Regions from separate parts of the Streptomyces sp. RLA131 genome, predicted to be linked through region 1. Evidence: riboswitches for the same ligand, from Rfam matches in the RefSeq annotation. Region 1 holds a riboswitch; the other holds the start of a gene.
What was found. Region 1 has a riboswitch for thiamine pyrophosphate ahead of RWE79_RS28560 (ECF transporter S component). Riboswitches for the same ligand answer to the same signal wherever they lie in the genome.
Positions count from the first base shown of each region.

Region 2: it holds a riboswitch for thiamine pyrophosphate, as region 1 does, so the genes downstream of both, thiO (glycine oxidase ThiO) here and RWE79_RS28560 (ECF transporter S component) in region 1, are expected to answer to the same signal.

Region 1 covers NZ_JBWDOQ010000002.1:6,078,626-6,085,849, forward strand. Annotated here, with positions in the region: gene tsf (translation elongation factor Ts) at 1-61, shown strand, start outside; gene pyrH (UMP kinase) at 224-958, shown strand; gene frr (ribosome recycling factor) at 1,085-1,642, shown strand; gene RWE79_RS28550 (phosphatidate cytidylyltransferase) at 1,709-2,698, shown strand; gene rlmN (dual-specificity RNA methyltransferase RlmN) at 2,721-3,827, shown strand; TPP riboswitch at 3,876-3,982, shown strand; gene RWE79_RS28560 (ECF transporter S component) at 3,975-4,547, shown strand; gene RWE79_RS28565 (ABC transporter ATP-binding protein) at 4,547-5,893, shown strand; gene RWE79_RS28570 (energy-coupling factor transporter transmembrane component T family protein) at 5,890-6,627, shown strand; partial or broken gene RWE79_RS28575 (hypothetical protein) at 6,704-7,204, opposite strand.
Region 2 covers NZ_JBWDOQ010000002.1:2,201,451-2,208,674, reverse strand. Annotated here, with positions in the region: gene RWE79_RS11010 (chorismate-binding protein) at 1-126, shown strand, start outside; gene RWE79_RS11005 (uridine kinase family protein) at 110-715, opposite strand; gene RWE79_RS11000 (6-phosphofructokinase) at 858-1,886, opposite strand; gene RWE79_RS10995 (thiazole synthase) at 2,004-2,831, opposite strand; gene thiS (sulfur carrier protein ThiS) at 2,841-3,050, opposite strand; gene thiO (glycine oxidase ThiO) at 3,047-4,222, opposite strand; TPP riboswitch at 4,211-4,323, opposite strand; gene RWE79_RS10980 (NAD(P)/FAD-dependent oxidoreductase) at 4,395-5,603, shown strand; gene RWE79_RS10975 (Rv2175c family DNA-binding protein) at 5,650-6,015, shown strand; gene thiE (thiamine phosphate synthase) at 6,012-6,665, shown strand; gene metF (methylenetetrahydrofolate reductase [NAD(P)H]) at 6,746-7,224, shown strand, end outside.

The DNA of each region.
Region 1 (7,224 bases):
GGTCCTGGACGAGGCCGGCGTCACGCTGAAGCGCTTCGCCCGCTTCCGCGTCGGCGTCTGAGACGTCCATCCCGCGCACGGCACACCAGCCGTGACGCAGGCGATTGACCGACGACCCCGCTAGGGTCGTACGCAGTTGTGACGAGGAGGCCATTGCCGTACAGGGAACGATCACGGACCCGCGCGGCAATGGCCTTCTTCGTACGTGCACGAGGAGAACTCCATGTCTGACAGCACCCACCGCCGGTATATGCTCAAACTGTCGGGTGAGGCCTTCGCCGGCGGAGGCGGACTGGGCGTTGACCCCGACGTCGTGCACACGATGGCCCGGGAGATCGCCGCGGTCGTCCGGGACGGCTACGAGATCGCCATCGTCATCGGTGGCGGCAACTTCTTCCGCGGCGCCGAACTGCAGCAGCGCGGCATGGACCGCGCGCGCAGCGACTACATGGGCATGCTCGGCACCGTCATGAACTGCCTCGCCCTCCAGGACTTCCTGGAGAAGGAGGGCATCGAGACCCGCGTGCAGACCGCCATCACCATGGGCCAGGTCGCCGAGCCCTACATCCCGCTGCGCGCCGTGCGCCACCTGGAGAAGGGCCGCGTCGTCATCTTCGGCGCCGGTATGGGCATGCCGTACTTCTCCACCGACACCACCGCCGCGCAGCGCGCCCTGGAGATCCACGCCCAGGCGCTGCTCATGGGCAAGAACGGGGTCGACGGGGTCTACGACTCCGACCCCCGCAAGAACCCGGACGCGGTGATGTTCGACGCTCTGGAGTACGCCGATGTCATCTCCCGCGACCTGCGCGTCGCGGACCTGACGGCGATCACGCTGTGTCAGGACAACAAGCTTCCGATCCTCGTCTTCGAGCTCCTCACGGAGGGCAACATCGCGCGGGCCGTGAAGGGTGAGAAGATCGGCACGCTCGTCAACGACCAGGGCACCCGCGGCTAGACGCACGCCCGGGGCCGCCCGCCGGCTCGTTACGGGGATGGACAAGACGCTGCCGGTCGGACACCGTGCAGGAAAGACGCGCACAGGGGCGAGGCCGCCCCGCCTTCTGAAAACCAGGAGCACATGGTGATTGAAGAAACCCTCCTCGAAGCGGAGGAGAAGTTCGAGAAGGCCGTCGTGGTCGCCAAGGAGGACTTTGCCGCGATCCGTACCGGTCGTGCGCACCCGGCGATGTTCAACAAGATCGTGGCCGACTACTACGGCGCCCTGACCCCGATCAACCAGCTGGCCTCCTTCGCGGTGCCCGAGCCGCGGATGGCCGTGATCACCCCGTTCGACTCCAGCGCGCTGCGCAACATCGAGCAGGCGATCCGCGACTCCGACCTCGGCGTCAACCCGAGCAACGACGGCCGCATCATCCGCGTGGTCTTCCCGCAGCTGACGGAGGAGCGCCGCAAGGAGTACATCAAGGTCGCCCGCAGCAAGGCCGAGGACGCCCGGATCTCCATCCGCAGCGTGCGCCGCAAGGCCAAGGAGACCCTCGACAAGCTCGTCAAGGACGGCGAGAGCGGCGAGGACGAGGTGCGCCGCGCCGAGAAGGAACTCGACGACACCACGCACAAGTACGTCGCGCAGGTCGACGAACTGCTCAAGCACAAGGAAGCCGAGCTGCTCGAAGTCTGAGCCGCCCGCGCCACTCCTGCTCACCTCTCCCACCGGATCCGGAACGAAAACGCGAGGCGAATCTCCGTGAACGACTCTTCCTGGGGAGCTTCGCCACGCGCCGGCTCCTGGGGAGGCGAGAACGAAGGGGCTGCTCAGCTGAGCGGCCCCTTGTTCCGCGACGAGGCCCCCCAGCCCGCGGAGCGGCCCGCGACCCCCGAGCCGCCGTCGTCCGGGCCGGAACAGCCGGGCCGCGCCAAGAAGAACGCCGGCCGCAACCTGCGGGCGGCGATAGGGGTCGGTGTCGGCCTCGGAGCCGTGGTCATCGCCTCGCTCTTCGTCGTCAAGGCGGTGTTCGTCGGCGTCGTCGCCGCGGCTGTCGTCGTCGGCCTGTGGGAACTCACCTCCCGGCTCGCCGAGCGCAAGGAGATCCGCGCCCCCCTGGTGCCGCTCGCGGTGGGCGGCGCGGCCATGGTCGTCGCCGGCTATGCGCGCGGCGCCGAGGGCGCCTGGGTGGCCATGGCCTTCACCGCGCTCGCGGTACTGGTCTGGCGGATGACCGAGCCACCCGAGAACTACCTGCGGGACGTCACCGCCGGTGTTTTCGCGGCCTTCTACGTGCCGTTCCTGGCCACCTTCGTCTCCATGATGCTGGCCGCGGGGGACGGCGCCTGGCGGGTCTTCGTCTTCCTGATCCTCACAGTGATCAGCGACACCGGCGCGTACGCCGTCGGCTGGCGCTTCGGCACCCACCGGCTCGCCCCGCGGATCAGCCCCGGCAAGACCCGCGAGGGCCTGGTCGGTGCTGTGACCTTCGCCATGGCGGGGGGCGCGCTGTGCATGCAGTTCCTCATCGACGACGGCGTGTGGTGGCAGGGCCTGCTGCTGGGCCTGGCGGTCGCGGTCAGCGCCACCCTGGGCGACCTCGGCGAGTCCATGATCAAGCGCGATCTCGGCATCAAGGACATGGGCCACCTGCTCCCCGGCCACGGCGGAATCATGGACCGGCTCGACTCGCTGCTGCCCACGGCGCCGGTGGTGTGGCTGCTCCTGGTGGTCTTCGTGGGCACCGGCTGAGGTCTGCGACACTGGTACGACCATGCCTGCACCCGGAGAACTCACCTTTGTCACGCCGCGCGGCGCCAAGAAGCCGCCGCGGCACCTTGCCGACCTCACGCCCGCCGAGCGCCGCGAGGCGGTGGCGGAGCTCGGCGAGAAGCCGTTCCGCGCCAAGCAGCTGTCGCAGCACTACTTCGCGCGGTACGCGGACGACCCGGCCGCCTGGAGCGACATCCCGGCGGCCGCCAGGGGCAAGCTGGCCGGCGACCTGCTGCCGGAGCTGATGTCGGTGGTCCGGCACATCTCCTGCGACGAGGACACCACGCGCAAGACGCTGTGGAAGCTCTTCGACGGGACGCTGGTCGAGTCGGTGCTGATGCGCTACCCGGACCGGGTGACGATGTGCATCAGCTCGCAGGCGGGCTGCGGCATGAACTGCCCGTTCTGCGCGACGGGCCAGGCGGGCCTGACCCGCAATCTGTCCACCGCCGAGATCGTGCACCAGATCGTCGCCGGGATGCGCTCGCTGCGCGACGGCGAGATCCCCGGCGGCGCGGCCCGGCTGAGCAACATCGTCTTCATGGGCATGGGCGAGCCGCTGGCCAACTACAAGCGGGTCGTCGGCGCGATCCGCCGTCTCACGGACCCCGAGCCGGACGGGCTGGGGCTGTCGCAGCGCGGGATCACCGTCTCGACGGTCGGCCTTGTCCCGGCGATGCTCCGCTTCGCCGACGAGGGCTTCAAGTGCCGGCTCGCGGTGTCGCTGCACGCGCCCGACGACGAGCTGCGCGACACGCTGGTGCCGGTCAACACCCGCTGGAAGGTGCGCGAGGTGCTGGACGCCGCGTGGCACTACGCGGAGGTGTCCGGCCGCCGTATCTCCATCGAGTACGCGCTGATCAAGGACATCAACGACCAGGCCTGGCGGGCCGATCTGCTCGGCCGTCTGCTCAAGGGCCACCGGGTGCACGTGAACCTGATCCCGCTCAACCCGACCCCCGGGTCGAAGTGGACGGCGTCGCGGCCGGAGGACGAGCGGGCGTTCGTACGGGGCCTGGAGGCGCACGGCGTGCCGGTGACCGTGCGGGACACGCGGGGCCAGGAGATCGACGGTGCCTGCGGTCAGCTGGCGGCTTCCGAGGGCTGATCTGCGCTGCTACAGTGCGGATCGCGATCGAATGATCGTACAAGTGAACATTTCCGACAGGGGAGCGCGCACAGCGCTGAGAGTGCGGCCACGGGCCGCAGACCCTCGAACCTGATCCGGGTAATGCCGGCGAAGGGAGTCACAGACATGAGCAGCAATCGCTGGCGGACCGTCGACATCGTGGTGACCGCCGTCCTCGGCGCCGCGTTCGGCGTCATCTTCTGGGCCTGGAGCACGCTGTGGGAGGGCGCGGCCAACGCCATCCCGCTGCCCGGCCGGGCCGTGCTCTACGGCGTGTGGCTGGTCCCCGCGGTGCTGGGCCCACTGGTGATCCGCAAGCCGGGCGCGGGCATCTTCTGCGAGGTCGTGGCCGCCACCGTGGCGACCTTCTTCGGCTCGCCGTGGGGCCTGGTCACCCTGCTGTACGGAGTGCTGCAGGGCCTGGCCGGGGAGTTCGGCTTCGCGCTGAGCGCGTACCGCAGCTGGCGCTGGCCGACCGCGCTGGCCGGCGGGGCGCTCGCGGGCGCGGCGGCCGCACTGCTGGACATCGTGCTCTACTACCCGGACACCGGCGGCGGCTGGAAGGCCGCGTACGCCGCGCTGGTCGTCGTCAGCTCGGCCGTGATCGCCGGGCTCGGCAGCCTGGCGCTGACCAGGTCCCTCGCCCAGACCGGAGCGCTCGACCCGTTCCCGTCCGGGCGGGAGCGCGTCGCGGTCTGATGTCCTGCGTACGACTCCGGGGCTTCGGCCACCGGCACGCCGGGCGGCGCCGCTGGGCGCTGCGCGGCGTCGACCTGGACATCGCGCACGGCGAACGGGTCGCGCTGCTCGGCCCGTCGGGGGCCGGCAAGTCCACGCTGCTGGCCGCGCTCGCGGGGTTGCTGCCGCCGGAGTCCGGGGATCGCGAGGGCACGATCGAGGTCCGGGAGCGCGCGGGCATCGTCTTCCAGGACCCGCAGTCCCAGCTCGTCATGGCCCGGGCCGGTGACGACGTGGCCTTCGGGCTGGAGAACACCGGTACCGCGCCGGACCGCATCTGGCCGCTGGTCGACGACGCGCTGCGCAGGGTCGGGTTCCCGTACGGCAGGGACCGGTCGGTGGCCGCGCTCTCCGGTGGTGAGCAGCAACGGCTCGCGCTCGCCGGGGCGCTGGTGTCCCGGCCCGGGCTGCTGCTGCTCGACGAACCCACCGCCAACCTCGACCCCGGGGGCGCCCGCCTGGTGCGCGACGCCCTGGCCGGACTGACGGACACCACCATGATCGTCGTCGAGCACCGGGTGGCCGAACTCGTGCCGCTGCTCGACCGGGTCATCGTCCTGGAGCCCGGTGGCGGCGTCCGCGCCGACGGACCGCCGGAGCGGATCTTCGCCGACCACGGCGACGAACTGGCCGCCGACGGCGTCTGGGTGCCGGGCCGTCCCGTCGTGGTGTGCGCACCGCGCACGGCACCCGGCGAGGTACTGCTGCGCAAGGAGGCGATCGAGGTGCGGGCCGCCGAGGCGCTGGCCGTCACCGGGCCCAACGGCGCAGGCAAGACCACCCTGGCCCTCCAGCTCGGCGGCCTGCGCAAGCCGGTCGGCGGGCCGGTCACCGCGACGGCGGCCCTGGCCGGCGCCGACGCCGCGAAGCCGCCCCACAAGTGGCGGGCCCGGGCGCTGGCCGGACGGATCGGTTCGGTGTTCCAGAACCCGGCCCACCAGTTCGTGACGGCCAGGGTCCGGGACGAACTCGCCCTGGGCGGCGGCCAGGCGGGGCGGGTGGACGAGCTTCTCGTACGGCTGCGCCTGGACGCGCTCGCCGAGGCCAACCCTCATACGCTCTCCGGCGGCGAGCAGCGCCGCCTCAGCGTCGCGACCGCGCTGGCCGCCGCTCCCCGGCTGCTGATCCTGGACGAGCCGACCTTCGGCCAGGACCGGCGGACCTGGACCGAACTCGTCGCCCTGCTGGCAGGGTTGCGCGACGACGGCCACGGCATCGTCGCCGTCACCCATGACCCCGACTTCACCGTCGCGACCGGCGCCCGCGAACTGCCTCTGGCCGCCCGCCCGCTGGAGGCCGTCGGATGAACTCCGCCGCGCCGCTGGCCCGCCGTAACCCCGCCGCCAAGCTCCTGGCCGCCGCCGTCGTGACGCTGGCCCTGGTGGTCAGCCTCGATCCGGTCGCCCCCGCTGTCGCGCTCGCCGCGGAGCTGGCCGTCGTGCCGTTCTTCGGCATCCCGTACGGGGCGCTGGCGCGCCGCGCCTGGCCGCTGCTGGTCAGCGTGCTCGGGGCCGTGTTCACGCTGTTCCTCTTCGCGCAGGACCGGGAACACGTGGCCGCCTCCGCCCTGGCTCTGGCCCTGCGGCTGTTCGCCGTGGCGCTGCCGGGGATCATTGCCTTCGCGACCACCGATCCGACGGACCTCGCCGACGCCCTGGTGCAGAACGCCCGGGTGCCCGTGCGCTTCGCGATCGGCACGCTGGCGGCCTGGCGGCTGGTGCCGCTGCTGGGAGAGGAGTGGCGGCTGATCAACCTGGCCCGCCGCGCCCGCGGTGTCGACGCCGGCCGTGATCCGCTGGCCCGGCTGCGGCTCTTCGCCTCCGCCGCCTTCACGCTGCTCGTCGGTGCGATCCGGCGGGGCACCCGGCTGGCCCTGGCCATGGACGCCCGGGGGTTCGACTCCGGCGCTCCGCGCACGTTCGCCCGACGGCAGTCGTTCGGCGCTGCCGACGCCGCGCTGGTCGTGGGCGCGGTGTGCGTCGCGGCACTGTCGCTGGGGGTCAGCCTTGCGGCAGGGGCGTTCCGGCCGCTGCTGGGCTAGGCGTATCGGAGCTGGGCGTATCGGGGCTGGGCACATCGGAGCTGGGCGTTTCGTAGCTGGGCACATCGGGCCTGCGCGCATCGGGGCCGGGCAGCAGTTCCAGGCGCTTGATCATGCGCCGCAGGAGGTACAGCGGGATGATGCCGAAGACCCCGAAGGACATGTCGATCAGCGTCCACCAGTACGGGATGTGGCGGATCGGGACGCAGATCAGCGCCAGTGGGACGACCCCGACGCAGGCGATCATCGCGAACTCGACCACCCAGATGTTGCGCACGGGGTCACGGTGGACCCCGTAGAACGCGACGGCGATGACGAGGTGTGCGAACGCCAGCCAGTCCGTCCCGTACATGATGAACGGGTACTTCGCGTCCGTGGCGTCCAGGCCCTCACGGACCCGGCCGATCCACTCGCCGAGGGCGCCCGGCAGATGCATGCCGTCCACCCAGCGCACCTCGTGCACCAGGGGGAAGGCGGTCAGTCCGCTCAGCAGCAGGCAGACGACGAAGAGGGCAAGCCATGCGCGTACGCGCCGTTCGAGCGTGGCGCGTTCCTCGGAGGATCCGTGGAACTCCATGGCATGGACATTACGCCGGG
Region 2 (7,224 bases), 3.9 Mb from region 1:
GACGTCCACGCCATGCGCGGGCCGGGCTTCGCCGGTGTCCAGTTCCACCCGGAGTCGGTCCTGACCCTGGACGGCACCCGGATCGTGGCCGAGCTGCTGGGCGGGGTGCTCACGCCGTCTCGCTGAAGGCGGAGGCGTCCAGGGCGGGCCGCTCGCGCAGCACCGGGCCGATCAGCATCATCACCGACGCCAGCATCTCGTACTCACAGGCCGTCCCGTCGATGACGAGATCGGCCAGGGCCCGGGAGGGGGCGACATGCGAGGCATGCCGTTCCCTCCCGGTCTCCAGGTAGTTCAGCAGCGACACCCGGGGGTCCTGCCGCTGCACCTCGATCTTGCGGAGGATCTTGCGCGCCAGCCGTACGTCGTCGGGGGTGTCCACGTACACCCGCCAGGTCGCGCGGGCGGCGACCGAGCGGATCGTCAGCGCGAACAGGCCCTCGACCACGACCAGCCGTACGCCGGGCCGGGCGCGGGCGGCGTCGATCGCCGCCCCGGCCGCGGCCTCGTCGATCGATCCGGGATGGTTCCAGTCCAGGACCGGATAGCCGTTGGCACTGACCGTCCACACGCCGCGCAGCGGATCCTGCGCGGGCACGTAGAAGTCGTCGAGATGGACCAGTGCGATGGTCTCGGGGTGCTGCAGCGCCAGCGCTTCGGCAAGGGTGGACTTGCCGGATGCGGTGCCGCCTGCGACCGCCAGTACACCCGTCATCCGGGCGCTCCTCAGCTGCTCAAGGGGGGATTACGAAGCGGCCGGACAAGCCGGGTGGAGGGAATGTACGGCCGCCTGATCTCCGATGGCAAGCAGGGAAAGCTGTGAGGTCGCCGGGGAAACGATGTGTTTACCGAAGGGGTTACCCGAAGAAGACGCCGGCCTCGGCGTAGAGCTTGGGATCGACCGTTTTGATATGGGATGTCGCGGCGGCCAGCGGCACCCGTACGATGTCCGTCCCGCGCAGCGCGACCATCTTCCCGAAGTCCCGGTCGCGCACCGCCTCGATGGCGTGCAGCCCGAAGCGGGTGGCAAGCCAGCGGTCGAAGGCGCTGGGTGTGCCGCCGCGCTGCACATGGCCCAGGACGGTGGTCCTGGCCTCCTTGCCGGTGCGCTTCTCGATCTCCTTCGCCAGCCATTCGCCGACCCCGGACAGCCGTACATGGCCGAACGAGTCGAGGGTGCCGTCCTTGAGGACCGCCTCGCCGTCCTTGGGCATCGCGCCCTCGGCGACCACCACGATGGGCGCGTAACGGATCTTGAAGCGGCTCTCGACCCAGGCGCAGACCTGGTCGACGTCGAAGCGCTGCTCGGGGATGAGGATGACGTTGGCGCCGCCGGCCAGCCCGGAGTGCAGGGCGATCCAGCCGGCGTGCCGGCCCATCACCTCGACGACCAGGACGCGCATGTGCGACTCGGCGGTGGTGTGGAGACGGTCGATGGCCTCCGTCGCGATGTTGACGGCGGTGTCGAAACCGAAGGTGTAGTCGGTGGCGGCCAGGTCGTTGTCGATGGTCTTGGGGACGCCGACGCAGGCGATGCCGTACTCGTCGGCCAGTGTGGTCGCCACGCCGAGGGTGTCCTCGCCGCCGATCACGACCAGCGCCTCCACCTCGTACTTGGCGAGGTTGTCCTTGACCCGCCGGATGCCGTTCTCCGCCTTGAGCGGGTTGGTGCGGGACGACCCGAGGATGGTGCCGCCGCGCGGCAGGATGCCGCGCACCGCCGGGATGTCCAGCGGCACCGTGTCCCCTTCGAGCGGGCCGCGCCAGCCGTCCCTGAAGCCGATGAAGTCGTAGCCGTACTCCTGCGCACCCTTGCGGACGATGCCGCGGATGACCGCATTGAGCCCGGGGCAGTCACCGCCGCCGGTCAGTACTCCGACCCGCATGGATCTCTCCCTTTTGTCGACGCTGACAAGGTTGACGATGCGGCAACGCTAGCGTGATCCGCGTCACACCAGGGAGGGGCGGTCGGGTGAATCGGCCGGGATCATGGGGCGGTTGGGCTACGGCCGGGCGGTGATTTCACCCGTACGGGGGGAGAACGCGGGGGCCTCCGGGTCGAAGGCCGCGACCCCCTCCACCGGCGACGACGCCTGCGCGTAGAGCCGCCTCGGGATACGGCCCGCCCGGTACGCCAGCCGGCCGGCCTCCACGGCGTGCCGCATCGCGCCCGCCATCAGCACCGGCTCCTGGGCGCGGGTCACGGCCGAGGCCAGCATCACGGCCGCGCACCCCAGTTCCATGGCCAGGGCCACGTCGGAGGCTGTGCCGGCACCGGCGTCCAGGATCACCGGGACGGACGCGCGCTCGACGATGAGCTGGAAGTTGTGCGGGTTGCGGATGCCCAGCCCGGAGCCGATGGGCGAGCCCAGCGGCATGATCGCGGCGCAGCCGGCGTCCTCCAGCCGGCGCGCCACGACCGGGTCGTCGTTGGTGTACGGCAGGACGGTGAAGCCGTCGTCCACCAGGATCTCGGCGGCGTCGAGGAGTTCGACGGTGTCGGGCAGCAGGGTCCGCTCGTCGGCGACCACTTCGAGCTTCACCCAGTCCGTGCCGAGGGCCTCACGGGCCAGCCGGGCGGTCAGCACGGCCTCGCCGGCGGTGAAACAGCCGGCGGTGTTGGGGAGCACCCGGATGCCGTGCCCGGCCAGCAGCGACAGCACCGACCCCTTCACCGTCGGGTCCAGGCGCCGCATGGCGACGGTGGTCAGTTCGGTGCCGGAGGCGAGCAGCGCCTGCTCCATGACCTCCAGGCTGGGCGCGCCGCCGGTGCCCATGATCAGGCGGGAGCCGAAGGCGCTGCCGCCGATCGTCAGCGGATCGTCTGCCATGGCGGCGGATCAGCCTCCCTGGACCGCGGTCAGGACCTCGACCCGGTCCCCGTCGTGGAGTGCGGTGGCCGGCCACTGGCCGCGCGGCACCACGGTCTCGTTGAGCGCGGCGGCCACCCCGGAGCGCGCGGCGGTCAGGGTCGCCACCAGCCGGTCCAGGGTGAGTCCGGTGTCCGGAAGCTCGCGGGCCTCGCCGTTCACGGAGATCACGTGCGTCATGCGGGCTGTTCCTGTTCCTGTCGGGTGGCCTGCCGGGTGAGGAAGCGGGCCGGGGAGAAGTGCCGTGCCAGCGGCGGGACTTCGCCGCCGGTCAGCAGCTCGGCCATGATGTCGCCGGTGACCGGCGTGAGCAGCACGCCGTTGCGGTGGTGGCCGGTGGCCAGCATCAGCCCGGGCAGTCCGCTCGGGCCCAGCATCGGCGCGTTGTCCGGGGACCCCGGGCGCAGCCCCGCCAGCGTCTCGGTCAGCGGCAGTTCGGTGATGCCCGGCACCAGCTCATGGGCGTCACGCAGCAGTTCGTACACCCCGCCCGCGGTCACCGTCGTGTCCCAGCCCAGCTCCTCACTGGTCGCGCCCACCACCAGCTCACCGTTCTCGCGCGGCACCAGGTAGACATGGCCGCCGCGCACCACCGCCCGTACGGTGCGTGACAGGAACGGCGCGTGCGCCGCCGGGATCCGCAGTCGCAGCACCTGGCCCTTGACCGGGCGCACCGGCGGCAGCAGTTCCGGGGGCACCCCCGCCACGGTGCCGCTCAGGCTCCCCGCGGCCAGCACGGTCTGCCCGGCCTCCAGCCGGGTCCCGTCGCGCAGCCCGACGCCGCGCGCCCGGCCCGCCCCGACCTCGACCCGGGCCACCTCCGAGCGGTGGACGGCGACGCCCGCCCCCTCGGCCGCCCGCAGCAGCGCCTCGGCCAGCCTGCGCGGATCGATCTGGTGGTCGCCGTCCACCCGCAGCCCGCCCCGCACCCCCGGTGCCAGCATCGGCTCCAGACGGCGGCACTCCCGGCCGCTCAGCCACTGCGACTCCAGCCCCAGACGGCTCTGGAAGGCGTGCAGTTCGCGCAGCTGCGCCCGGTCGTCGGCGTCCAGCGCCACCGCGAGCGTGCCGCAGCGCCGGTAGCCCAGGTCCATCCCCGTCGCCTCGCCCAGCTCGGCCGCGAAGTGCGCGTAGCGGGCCGCCGAGGCGAGGTTGAGTTCGAGCAGCGTCTGCTCGCCGTACTGCAGTTCGGTGACCGCCGCCAGCATCCCGGCCGCCACCCGCGCCGCCCCGCCGCCGGGGCGCGGGTCGGCCACCGCCGTGCTCAGGCCGCGCTGGGCCGCCCGCCAGGCGGTCACGAGCCCGATGATCCCGCCGCCGACCACCACGACGTCATACCGATGCGTGGGCATCCTGCTCCCTTCGCCGGCATGACCCGGATCAGGTTCGTACGGTCGGCGGCCGGCCAGCCGCCCTCTCAGCCCGGTCCGCCCGGACTCCCGCGAGTGCGTTTGCCCCGCCACCCTAGTACGGCGCCGCCGACGCTTCGAGCCCCCGGGTCGGTCCCGGCGCTACGGTGATCCCGTGAGCAGCCGCACAGCACAGCGCGCCCTTGTCGTCGGGGCCGGAATGGCCGGGGTCCAGACCGCGGTGTCCCTGCGGGAGGAGGGCTGGACGGGCGGGATCACCCTGCTCGGCGAGGAGCCGCACGCGCCCTACGACCGGCCACCGCTGTCGAAGGCGGTCCTGCTGGGGGCCGCCGCGGCCGAAGGGGCCTCGTTCGACGTCGACTTCGCCGCACTCGACGTGGAACTGCTGCTCGGCCGCCGGGTACGTGCCCTGGACCCGGTCGGCCGTCAGGTCACCACCGACGAGGGCCCGGTGCCGTACGACCGGCTGGTGATCGCGACCGGGGCGGCCCCGGTACGGATGCCCGGCCCGGCCGCCGGCCAGTACCTGCTGCGCACGCTGGACGACGCGCTCGCGCTGCGCGCCGTCCTGGACGCCCGGCAGGACGTGGTGGTGGTCGGCGCGGGCTGGATCGGCGCCGAGTTCGCGACGGCGGCCCGGCAGGCGGGCTGCGCGGTCACCGTGGTGGAGGCGGCGGACCGGCCGCTGGCGGGCGTGCTGCCGGGCGAGATCGGCGATCGGATGCGGCACTGGTACGCGGAGGCGGGCGTGGAGCTGCGTACGGGCGCCGGCGTCGCCGAAGTGCGGCCGGGGGAGGTCCTGCTGGCCGACGGGACCCGGCTGCCGGCCGCGGCCGTCGTGGTGGGCGTGGGCGCCCGCCCGGCCACGGACTGGCTGGCCGGCTCGGGGGTGGCGCTGGACCCGGGCGACCGTTCGGTGCTGGCGGACGACCGGCTGCGCACCTCCGTCCCGGACGTGTACGCGGTCGGGGACTGCGTGTCCTTCCCCTCCGCCCGCTACCGGCGGCGGCTGCTGATCCACCACTGGGACAACGCCCTTCAGGGCCCCCGGGTGGCCGCCGCGAACCTGCTCGACGGCGACGCGCGCTACGACCCGGTGCCGTACTTCTGGTCCGAGCAGTTCGGCCGCTTCCTGCAGTACGCCGGGCACCACGCGGGCGCCGGCACCATGCTGCTGCGCGGTGACCCGGACGGCCCGGCCTGGTCGGTCTGCTGGCTGCGAGACGGCGTTCTCACCGCCCTGCTGACCGTCGGCCGGCCCCGGGACCTGGCCCAGGGCCGCAAGCTCATCGAGCGCGGCGTCCGACTGGACCACAAGCTGGCGGCCGACCCGGCGGTACCGCTGAAGACGGCCGTTCTCTAGGCGATGCGGTATCCGACTGTCGGTCCGGGATGGCAGGCTTGTCCACGTGACCGAGATCGATGCAAAGTTTGACTCCCTCGTACCGTCCTGGCTGACCCTTCCCGATGTCGCCGAGCGCCTCGGCCTGGAGGTGACCCGGATCCGGCCGCTGATCAAGGAAGGCCAGCTGATCGCGGTGCGCCGCGGTGAGAACCGGGTCCTGATGGTTCCGGCCGACTTCATCGGCGACGGAAAGATCGTGAAGGGCCTCGCCGGCACGCTGACCCTGCTCAAGGACGACGGGTTCAGCGACGAAGAGGCCCTGGAGTGGCTGTTCACCCCCGACCCCAGCCTGCCCGGCACCCCGGCGCAGGCCCTGCGCGAGAACCGAGGCACCGAGGTCAAGCGCCGGGCCCAGGCGCTCGCCGTATGAGCGCCGTCGCGCAGCTCGCCGACGCCCGGCTCTACCTGTGCACCGACGCCCGCCGCCGCCAGGGCGACCTGGCGGCCTTCGCGGACGCGGTGCTCTCCTCAGGTGTGGACGTCATCCAGCTGCGCGACAAGGGCATCGAGGCCCGCGAGGAGCTGGAGCACCTCGCGGCCCTGGCCGACGCCTGCGCGAGGCACGGCAAGTTGCTCGCGGTCAACGACCGGGCGGACGTCGCCCACGCGGCCGGCGCGGACGTACTGCACCTGGGGCAGGGCGACCTGCCGGTGCCGGCCGCCCGCGCGATCCTCGGCGGCTCCTCCGACCAGGTGCTGGTGGGACGGTCCTGCCACACCCGGTCCGAGGTGGCCGCGGCCGCCGTGGAGCCCGGTGCGGACTACTTCTGCGCCGGGCCGGTCTGGCCGACCCCGACCAAGCCGGGGCGCCCCGCCCCGGGCCTGGACCTGGTCCGGTACGCCGCCTCCCTGGGCACCGGCCGCCCGTGGTTCGCGATCGGCGGCATCGACCTGGCCGACCTGGACGAGGTGCTGGACGCCGGGGCCCGGCGGATCGTGGTGGTCCGGGCCCTGACCGAGGCGGCGGATCCGGCGGCGGTGGCGGCCGAGCTGGCGAAGCGGGTCCGCGAGCGTGCATAGGATGGGACGGCCGTCCCAAGGCGTGGACAAAATGTCGCCATCGGTTGGGACTGCCCACCAGCCCGGTTAGCCTGAAGCGCATGGCCCTTGGCACAGCATCCACCAGGACCGATCGTGCGGTCACCATCCGTGAGCTGCTCGCCTCCGGCCAGCGGTCGTACTCCTTCGAGTTCATGGCGCCCCGCACCGACAAGGGTGAACGCACCCTGTGGAACGCCATCCGCCGGATCGAGGCGGTGGGCCCGACCTTCGTCTCCGTGACCTACGGGGCGGGCGGCAAGTCCCGCGAGGGTACGGTGCGGGCCACCGAACGGATCGTCTCCGACACCACGCTGACCCCGGTCGCCCATCTGACGGCCGTCAACCACTCCGTCGCCGAGCTGCGCAACATCATCGGCCAGTACGCCGACGCCGGAATCCGTAATGTGCTCGCGGTGCGCGGCGACCCGCCGGACGACCCGATGGGGGAGTGGGTCCCGCACCCCAGCGGGGTCCACTACGCCGCCGACCTGGTGCGGCTGATCAAGGAGTCCGGCGACTTCTGCGTGGGGGTGGCCGC